Regions from separate parts of the Faecalibacterium sp. 9 genome, predicted to be linked through region 2. Evidence: riboswitches for the same ligand, from Rfam matches in the RefSeq annotation. Region 2 holds a riboswitch; the other holds the start of a gene.
What was found. Region 2 has a riboswitch for thiamine pyrophosphate ahead of ACKXF9_RS07985 (energy-coupled thiamine transporter ThiT). Riboswitches for the same ligand answer to the same signal wherever they lie in the genome.
Positions count from the first base shown of each region.

Region 1: another riboswitch for thiamine pyrophosphate. It lies ahead of thiW (energy coupling factor transporter S component ThiW); the one in region 2 lies ahead of ACKXF9_RS07985 (energy-coupled thiamine transporter ThiT).

Region 1 covers NZ_JBLWGB010000001.1:1,167,413-1,172,484, forward strand. The annotation lists gene ACKXF9_RS05530 (GH36-type glycosyl hydrolase domain-containing protein) at 1-1,697, shown strand, start outside; TPP riboswitch at 1,887-1,995, shown strand; gene thiW (energy coupling factor transporter S component ThiW) at 2,281-2,796, shown strand; gene thiM (hydroxyethylthiazole kinase) at 2,812-3,633, shown strand; gene thiE (thiamine phosphate synthase) at 3,620-4,255, shown strand; gene thiC (phosphomethylpyrimidine synthase ThiC) at 4,597-5,072, shown strand, end outside.
Region 2 covers NZ_JBLWGB010000001.1:1,655,608-1,660,679, reverse strand. The annotation lists gene sigK (RNA polymerase sporulation sigma factor SigK) at 1-653, shown strand, start outside; gene sigG (RNA polymerase sporulation sigma factor SigG) at 1,328-2,095, shown strand; gene ACKXF9_RS07990 (sporulation transcriptional regulator SpoIIID) at 2,146-2,394, opposite strand; TPP riboswitch at 2,505-2,604, shown strand; gene ACKXF9_RS07985 (energy-coupled thiamine transporter ThiT) at 2,687-3,316, shown strand; tRNA gene ACKXF9_RS07980 (tRNA-Ala) at 3,458-3,533, shown strand; gene bilS (flavodoxin family protein BilS) at 3,597-4,088, shown strand; gene ACKXF9_RS07970 (DNA-3-methyladenine glycosylase family protein) at 4,181-5,017, opposite strand; gene yfcE (phosphodiesterase) at 5,017-5,072, opposite strand, start outside.

The DNA.
Region 1 (5,072 bases), 490 kb from region 2:
ATGTCACCCTTGCCCCCGGGGAGGAAAAGAAGATCCTCTTCGGTCTGGGCTACATCGAGAATCCGCAGGAGGAAAAATTCACCGCCCCCGGCGTCATCAATAAGACCCGCGCCCACGCCATGATGGCCCGTTACGCCGACGATGCACAGGTGGATGCTGCCCGCGCCGCGCTGGCCGACCACTGGGAGAGCCTGCTGTCCGGCTACCGGCTGCAGTCCGGCGAGGAAAAGCTGGACCGCATGGTGAACCTCTGGCATCAGTACCAGTGCATGGTCACCTTCAACATGAGCCGCTCTGCCAGCTACTACGAGAGCGGCACCGGCCGCGGCATGGGCTTCCGGGACAGCTGTCAGGACCTGCTTGGCTTTGTGCACATCGTCCCCGCCCGGGCGCGGGAGCGCATTCTGGACATTGCCGCCACCCAGTTCGAGGACGGCAGCGCCTACCATCAGTATCAGCCCCTGACCAAAAAGGGCAACCGGGATGTGGGCACCGGCTTCAACGATGACCCGCTGTGGCTCATTGCCGCCACCGCCGCCTATCTGCGGGAGACAGGCGACTGGTCCATTCTGGAAGAACAGGTGCCCTTTGAGAACGACGAGCGCAAGGCACAGCCGCTTATGGAGCACCTGCGCCGCAGCTTTCGCTTTACCTGCACCCATCTTGGCCCCCACGGCCTGCCGCTTATTGGCCGTGCGGACTGGAACGACTGCCTGAACCTGAACTGCTTCTCGGAGCACCCGGGCGAGAGCTTCCAGATCACCGGTCCCAGCGAGGGCCCGGTGGCCGAGAGCGTGTTCATTGCGGGCATGTTCGTCAAGTACGGGCGCGAGTATGCAGAGCTGTGCGACCGCCTGCAGCTTGCCGATGAGGCCGCAGCTGCCCGCCGGAGCATCGACGCCGTGGAGCAGGCGGCCCTGACCGCAGGCTGGGACGGCGCATGGTTCCGGCGTGCCTACGATGCTTTCGGCAACCCTGTGGGCAGCAGGGAGTGCACCGAGGGACAGATCTTCATTGAGCCGCAGGGCATGTGCGTCATGGCAGGCATCGGCAGGGAGACCGGGCAGGCCGCGCAGGCGCTCCGGAGCGTGGAGGAGCGGCTGGACACCCCATACGGCGTGGTGCTGCACCAGCCCGCCTACACCAGCTACCAGCTGAATCTGGGCGAAATTTCCAGCTATCCGCCGGGATACAAGGAGAACGCAGGCATCTTCTGCCACAACAATCCGTGGATCAGCTGCGCTGAAACCGTGCTGGGCCACGGCGACCGGGCCTTTGAGGTGTATCGCAAGACCTGCCCGGCCTACATCGAGGATATTTCCGAGATCCACCGCACCGAACCCTACGTCTACAGCCAGATGGTGGCGGGCAGGGATGCACCCACCTTCGGCGAGGCGAAAAACAGCTGGCTGACCGGCACGGCCGCATGGACTTTCGTCAATGTGAGCCAGTACATTTTGGGCATCCAGCCCACGCTGGACGGCCTGCGGGTAGACCCCTGCATCCCCCACACCCTGACCGGCTACACCGTCACCCGCCGCTACCGGGGCGCAGTGTATCACATTGCAGTGGACAACACCGCCGCCGTGCAGCACGGTGTGCAGAGCATCACGGTGGACGGCAAAGCCCTCGCGGGCAATGTGCTGCCGCTGGCTGCTGCCGGGACTACAGTGCAGGTGCGGGTGACCATGGGTTAAACCGACTTTCTCTGCTTTTTCATAATATTCTCCTCATAGCCAGACCCGCTGCGCAGACCCCTGCACGGCGGGTTTGGTCTGTAAAGGCGTGAACTATCCGGCGGCATAACGATCAAAAATGCGCTCCGCATTCACGATCATTCCCCTCCCTCTTGCAATTTTGGTGCAAAGGGTGTAGAATACAGTCACAATCAAATACAGGGGAGCTCGTGACAGCGGGCTGAGAGGAAGTATCCGAACTTCGACCCTTTTACCTGATGCGGATAATGCCGCCGTAGGAAGTCATCCATATGATTTTTTGCAGGAGGCCCCGCAGAAGGGGGTCTCCTGTTTTTTGTTGTAGCTTATTTTACTGTTCTGAGGAGGATGCCTTGTACCTTTCTGCGGGGGGACTGCCGCAGCGGACTGAGGGGGAGCGCCCTGAGTGCCGTGAATCGTCAGCGATGGGAAGCCGTGTTCCGGCGTGAGAGGAGACCAGAAAGTCTCGACCGCTTGTAGATCTTGCCTGTGCCGTCCGGTACGGGCTGTTTGCGGGGGCGCTGTACGGTTTTGCTGCTCCCGCAGGAGAAAGGAGCCTTACCTTATGAAAAATCTCTCTGTGAAAAAGCTGGCGCTGGCCGGTATGCTGTGTGCTTTGTGCGTGGTGGGCAGCGTGTTCAGCTTCCCCATGTTTGGCAGCAAATGCGCACCCATCCAGCACATGGTCAACGTGACCTGCGCCGTGCTGCTTGGCCCGTGGTGGGGCGTGGGCGTGGCCTTTGTGGCCTCCCTGCTGCGCAACCTGCTGGGTCTGGGCAGCCTGATGGCCTTCCCCGGCAGCATGTTCGGTGCCCTGCTGTGCGGCCTTGTGTACGCTAAGACCAAGAACATCTTTGCCACCATGGTGGGCGAGGTGTTCGGTACCAGCATTCTGGGCGGTCTGTGCGCCTACCCGGTGGCCATCTTCCTGATGGGCAAGAGCGCCGGTGATATCGCGTTCTATGCCTACATCGTGCCCTTCCTCATCTCCACTGCTGTGGGTTCCATCATTGCGGGCGTGCTGGTGTACAGCCTGCAGCGCTCCGGCGTACTGCACTCCATGCAGAACAGTCTTTCCTGACGGAGGGGCACCCGAATGTTCAAAACAGAATTCGAGAACCTGCGCCGCACCTGCCCGCTCATCCATAACATTACCAACTACGTCACCGTGAACGACTGCGCCAACATGGTGCTGGCCTGCGGTGCTTCGCCCATCATGGCTGACGATGCTGCCGAGGTGGAGGACATCACCACCATCTGCGGCGGACTGAACATCAACATCGGCACCCTGAACAGCCGCACCATCACCAGCATGCTGCTGGCGGGCAAAAAGGCTAACGCGCTGGGCCATCCTGTGGTGCTGGACCCGGTGGGTGCGGGTGCATCCCGCCTGCGTACAGATACGGCCTACCGTCTGCTCCGGGATGTGAAGTTCGCGGTGATCCGCGGCAATATCTCGGAGATCAAAACGCTGGCCTCCGGCGCGGGCACAACCAAGGGCGTGGACGCCGATGTGGCTGATAAAGTCACTGAGGAAAATCTGGATTCTGCCGTGGCCTTTGCCAAAAAGTTTGCGGCTCAGACCGGTGCCGTCATTGCCATCACCGGTGCCATCGACATCGTGGCCGATGCGCAAAAAGCCTATGTCATCCGCAACGGCAATCCCATGATGAGCAGCATCACCGGCACCGGATGCCAGCTCTCGGCCCTCACGGCGGCTTTTGTTACCGCCAACCCCGGCCATCCGCTGGAAGCTGCTGCAGCCGCAGTGTGCGCCATGGGCCTTGCGGGCGAGATCGCCCACAAGCGGCTCACCCCGCAGGACGGCAACGCCACCTACCGCAGCTACATCATCGATGCCATTTATAATATGACCCCGGAACAGCTGGAAGAAGGAGCAAACTATGAAGTGCGATAAGCAGAACATGCTTCTGTATGCCGTCACCGACCGCGCATGGGTGGGAAAACAGTCCCTCTATGAGCAGGTGGAAAGCGCCCTGAAGGGCGGTGTCACCTGTGTGCAGCTGCGTGAAAAAGAGCTGGACGACGAAGCTTTTCTGAAAGAGGCTGTGGAGATCCATGCTCTGTGCCAGCGCTACGGCGTGCCGTTCTTTGTGAACGACAACGTGGACATTGCCATCCGCTGCCACGCCGAGGGCGTGCATGTGGGGCAGGAGGATATGGCCGCAGCGCAGGTGCGCGCCCGTGTGGGCGAGGGAATGATGATCGGCGTTTCCGTCCACAGCGTGGAGGAAGCGCAGGAAGCTGTGAAGCATGGCGCAGACTGCCTTGGTGTGGGTGCGGCCTTTGCCACTCATACCAAGACCGATGTGGACGTTCTGCCCCACGAGACCCTGAAGGCAATCTGTGACGCCGTGGACATCCCGGTGGTGGCCATCGGCGGCATCCACAAGGAGAACATCCTGCAGCTCAAGGGCACCGGCGTGGACGGTGTGGCCCTTGTGAGCGCCATCTTTGCAGCAGATGACATCGAGACCGAGTGCCGGGAGCTGAAGGCGCTTTCCGAGCAGATCATCTGACCGATCCCGCGGCAAACCGGGGGCACCACCTTGGGCCGCGTTATAAAATTCATGGAGAAAACCAACATGAAAAGCGTATTTTGCGCAGGTGCCGGCATCCAGAATGTTCTGCTTTTTCTGAATGACGGCTACTTGCCTGCCACCCTTGCCTGCGGGTCGGGAGTTTCTCCGAGGACCGTCCGCTGGGGTGGGACCCTGCTGCCGCAGGCAGTAGGGCGGGCGATGGAATGGCCCGATTCGTGTCCGAGGAGAAAGCTCCCGGCACGCAGACTCCCCCGCATCAATGTATGACCAGCACCCTGCTGTTCAGAGATAAACTGTCATTTGGAGGAACAGAGCGTATGCAGACTTATACTACCCAGATGGATGCCGCCCGCAAGGGCATCATCACGCCGCAGATGGAGATCGTGGCAAAAAAGGAATACCGCACCACCGAGGAGATCCGCCAGTGGGTCGCTGAGGGCAAGGTAGCCATCCCCGCCAACAAGCACCACGAGTGCCTGAACCCCGAGGGCGTCGGCTCCATGCTGCGCACCAAGATCAACGTGAACCTCGGCGTTTCCCGCGACTGCAAGGACTACAATGTGGAAATGCAGAAGGTGATGAGCGCCGTCAACATGGGTGCCGAAGCCATCATGGACCTGTCCAGCCACGGCAACACCCAGCCCTTCCGCCAGAAGCTGACCCACGAGTGCCCGGTGATGATCGGCACCGTGCCGGTGTACGATTCGGTCATCCACTACCAGCGCGATCTGGCAGAGCTGACTGCACAGGATTTCATCGATGTGGTGCGTCTGCACGCAGAGGACGGCGTGGA
Region 2 (5,072 bases):
ACTGCGGCGGTGCCCATTATCTGGCGGGCGCGCCCAGTCTGCCGCCGCCCCTGACCCCGGAGCAGGAAAAAGCCCTTCTGGCCCGCATGGCGGAGGGAGACGCCTGCGCCCGGGACGACCTGATCACCCACAACCTGCGGCTGGTGGTATACCTTGCCAAAAAGTACGAAAACAGCGGGGTTCCCGCCGAGGATATGATCAGCATTGGCACCATCGGGCTCATCAAGGCCGTGAACACCTTCACCCCGGAGCGCAGCATCAAGCTGGCCACCTACGCCAGCCGCTGCATCGGCAACGAGATCCTGATGTACTTACGCAAAAGCTCCAACCGCCGGCAGGAGGCCAGCATCGACGAGCCGCTCAACGTGGACGGCGACGGCAACGAGCTGCTGCTCTCGGACATTCTTGGCAGCGACGAGGATCAGATCAGCCAGCGGCTGGAACAGGACGCCGAGCGTGCCATTCTGCGCCGTGCCGTGGACAGCCTGTCCCCACGGGAGCGGCAGATCATGGAGCTGCGCTTCGGCCTTGCCGACGGCGTGGAGCGTACCCAGAAGGAAGCCGCCGATGCCCTTGGCATCAGCCAGAGCTATATCTCCCGGCTGGAAAAGCGGATCATCCATACATTAAAGGCCCAGCTGGAAAGCGAATGAAGTGGAAAAACGCGAACTGCCGCCCGCCGGGCTTGACAATCCGCGCTGATTCGCATATAATAAAACTACAAAAGGCGCTGGCCCTGCAAACGGCTAGTTCCTTACCGGATTAAGTCAAGAAAAGATGACCGCTCAGGTTTGGGAGTCTGAAGGCGGTCATTTTTTCTTTTTGTCATCACTGTGAGAAACAGTCCATGTAATTTCAAACGTAACGTAGATCGCTCCGCCGAGAAGCGTGAGCAGAAGCACGACCTGTTCAAACGTCATGGTGCATCCCCCCTTTCCGCCCTTGGGCATCCGGGGAGAACGAGATTTTCAAGAAAAAATCGTCTTTAGCCGGCACCCAAGTACCGGTAAGGAGCAGCTGCAACGGAGCCGACCGCCGCCTATGGCGGAAACAGGGAGGCGAGGTTGGGGCCGCGGCCAGCAAGACGCGAGTGCCGCTCAAGACACGAAGCGGATGCTGGGTGCCGCAACCCGTTCTGCGTTTGTGGGCACAGCGCCTGATGGCGGCGTTGCCGCCGCAAATACAGCATATCATAAATCCGCACAAAAAACAATATTTTGCCGCGCTTTCCTGCCAAACGGGAAAGCGCACAGTTTTTTCCACGCATACGATGCCGCTGCACATCCCATACTCCCGGTGAGAACAAAAACAGACCGGGGGCGTTTGGATGTACAACAAAGTGGAGCTGTGCGGCATGAACACGGCCCAGTTGCCTGTGCTGACCGAGGCCGAAAAGCGGGAGCTTCTGGCCCGGGTGCGCACCGGCGATGCCGCCGCACGGGAGCGGATGGTGGAGGGCAATCTGCGGCTGGTGCTCAGCGTGGTGCAGCGGTTCGCCCAGCGCGGCGAAAATCTGGACGATCTGTTTCAGGTGGGGTGCATCGGGCTTATCAAGGCCATCGATCATTTTGACCCCGCCCAGCCGGTGCGCTTCTCCACCTACGGCGTGCCCATGATCATTGGCGAGATCCGGCGCTTTCTGCGGGACAACAATGCCCTGCGGGTGAGCCGCAGCCTGCGGGATACCGCCTACCGGGCCATGCAGAGCCGCGAGACGCTGGAAAAGCAGCTTGGCCGCGAGCCGACCATGGACGAGATTGCCCAGAGCGCCGGGCTCACCCGCCGGGAAGTAACGGCGGCGCTGGAATCGGTGGTGGAGCCCATCAGTCTGGATGAGCCGGTGTACACCGACGGCGGCGATGCCATGTATGTGATCGATCAGGTGCGGGACCCGGACGGCGAGGACAGCTGGATCAGCGGGCTGCAGTTCCGCCAGACGGTGGCCGGGCTGACCCCGCGGGAGAAAAAGATCATGGAGCTGCGCTACCTGCAGGGCAAGACCCAGATGGAGGTGGCGCAGGAGATCGGCATCAGTCAGGCACAGGTCAGTCGGCTGGAAAAGGGCGCACTGAGCCAGTTCCGCACCCGGGACTGAACCTAAAAAAGGCGGCACAGCTTCCGTTTTGTTCGGAAGTGTGCCGTCTTTTATCTGCGGCTGTATTTGCGCCGGGTGGCCGCACCGCCGCGCAGATGCCGCTCTGCCTTATTGCAGGCCAGAACCGCCCGCACCTGCCGGAACAGCTCCGGCTGCAGCGTCCGCAGCCGCACCGCAACATCCTTGTGCACGGTGGACTTGCTGCACCCGAACACCGCTGCCGCCGCACGCACTGTGGCCCGGTTGGCCGCGATATATTCGCCCAGCTGTACCGCCCTCTGTTCGGGGTCTCCCTTCATATCCAGACTCCTCCCATTGTGAACTTATGGTACAGCCTATGCACAGGCCGAGGCAGATATGTTCCGCCGGGGCTTGACTTTTGCGCCGGACGCGCTATACTTTTGCATGGACATAAAAACAGGGGTGCCGAAAGGCTGAGATCTGCGTTTTGCGGAGTACCCTTTTACCTGACCGGACAATGCCGGCGTGGGAGTTTGCAGAACTGTCCGTTCTTTCACAAACCCCGTGCGCCTGCTGGAAAGCGGGCGCATTTTGTTTTTGTGTACTATCGTTCTGAGAAGAGGAATCCCTATGACCAAAACCTATTCCAAAACCCGCATTCTGGTGGAGGGTGCGCTGATGATCGCCCTGTCCACCGTTTTGAGCATGATCCAGATCCCGCTCATGCCCCACGGCGGTTCCATCACCCTGTTCAGCATGGTGCCCATTCTGGTAATGAGCTACCGCCACGGCGCAAAGTGGGGCATCATGACCGCTTTCGTCAACAGCCTGATCCAGCTTGTGCAGGGCCTTGGCAATCTGGCATACTGCCAGACCCTCACGGCACAGGTGGGCTGCGTGCTGCTGGACTACCTTCTGGCCTTCACGGTGCTGGGCTTTGCCTGCCTGATCGCAAAGCCTTTCCACAACCGCACCGTGGGTGTCGGTGTCAGCGCCTTTGTGGTGTGCCTGCTGCGCTTTTTGTGCAGCTTTCTGTCCGGTTACATCGTCTGGAAGGACTACGACTACGCTTTCAGCTGGATGACTGAGATCGGCTTTCCCGGGATCTCCAGCATGAGCGTGGACGGTCTGTGCTGGCTGTACAGCGCCTTGTACAACGCCACTTACATGCTGCCCGAAGCCATTCTGACCACGGTCCTTGTGGTGATCCTGATCCGTGTCGCACCGCAGATCTTCGACCCGCAGAACGCAAGAGCGTAAGTTTTTTCGCAGTCATTTTTCCCGCCGGGAAGGGCATTTCCCCGGCGGGAATTTTTTTGCAGAAAATCCCAAAAAAGCTGTTGACAATCCGGCAAAGCGCTGGTATAATTACTCCTGTCGTCAGGCACGGCACAAACATCTGGGGGATTAGCTCAGCTGGGAGAGCGCTTGCATGGCATGCAAGAGGTCACCGGTTCGATCCCGGTATTCTCCACCAGAAGGAAAAGCACCGCACGGAAACGTGTGGTGTTTTTTGTTGTTACCGACCAAAGGAGAAACTATGAGCTACGCGATCGTATTCAGCAGTAAAACAGGCAACACAAAATTATTGGCAGACACGCTGCACGCCTGTCTGCCACAGGAAAACTGCTGCTATTTTGGCACCCCGGACCCTGCTGCCATGGAAGCGGACGACCTCTATGTGGGCTTCTGGACAGACAAGGGAAACGCCGACGAAAGCACTTTGGACTTTTTGAAGCAGCTGCACGGCAAAAGTATCTTCCTTTTTGGCACCGCCGGCTTTGGCGGCAGTGAGGAGTATTTCAACAAGATCCTGAAAAAGGTGGAGCGTTCGCTGGACAGGAGCAACACGGTCTTCGGCCGTTATATGTGTCAGGGCAAGATGCCGCTTTCGGTACGCCAGCGGTATGAGGGCATGAAAAAGCAGCCGATCCATCTGCCCAATCTGGATGCGCTGATCGAGAATTTTGACAACGCCCTTTCTCACCCGGATGCAGAAGATCTGGAACGGTTAAAGCAGGCGGTAAAATGATAAAAAGGCAGCGGTTTTCCTCAAACAGAGGAAGCCGTTGCCTTTTTTGCTTAGCGGATGATCCTACGCTCCTGCCTGCGGCTCCGCGGTTCTTATCCCACGCTTCTTTTATAAAAGAACAGGTACTGCTGCACGATGCCTGCTTCCGGCCCGAACTGCGGGAACGGGTCCTGCCCGGCAAACTCGTCCCGGATGAGCCGTTCGATCCAGACATCCACCGGCACACGGCCCACACGGCCATAGCCGAACAGACACACGCAGTTTGCCACCTTTTTGCCCACACCGTCCAGTTCCATCAAACGGGCAAAAAGTGCTTCATCGGGCAGGGAAGCCAGCTTCTTCAGGTCCAGTGTGCCCTCTGCCGCCTGCTGCGCCGCATGCAGCACGTAGCGGGTGCGGTAGCCAAGACCGCACTCCTGCAGCGCCTGCTCCCCAGCACAGCAGAGCGCTTCTGCTGTCGGGAACGCATACACCGGCCCTTCGCTATCGCTGCCCAGCCGCTCGCCAAACCGCTCCGAAAGCAGCTCTACCGCCCTGCGGATAGCCGGGATGCTCTTTCGCTGCGAGATGATGAAGCTGACCAGCATCTCCCACTCATCCTGACGCAGCACCCGGATGCCCCGGCCATATTCCATGGCACGCTGCAGAAAGTCGTCCCGGCTGTCCAGCTTTCCGCGCAGGGCGGCATAGCTGCGGCCAAGGTCGAAGTAACCGTGCCAGAAGGTTTCCCATGCGCCCGGCTCACACCGCACCGTGTAGGTTCCGCTGCACAGTGGTCTGAGGTAAAGCAGCTGTCTCCCGGAAACAAACCGATACCAGCCCTCCGCCTGCTTCCGGGGGCGAAAGCACTGGCCGCTTGCCAGAATTTTGTCCGGGTCGAAATCATCCCGGATCTGAACCGTTTTCTCTTCCAGCTCCATTGCCCCCATCACAGCTCCAGCTCCCAGTACACTTCGCCTTCCAGCGTTTTCCAAAGGAAAGTCT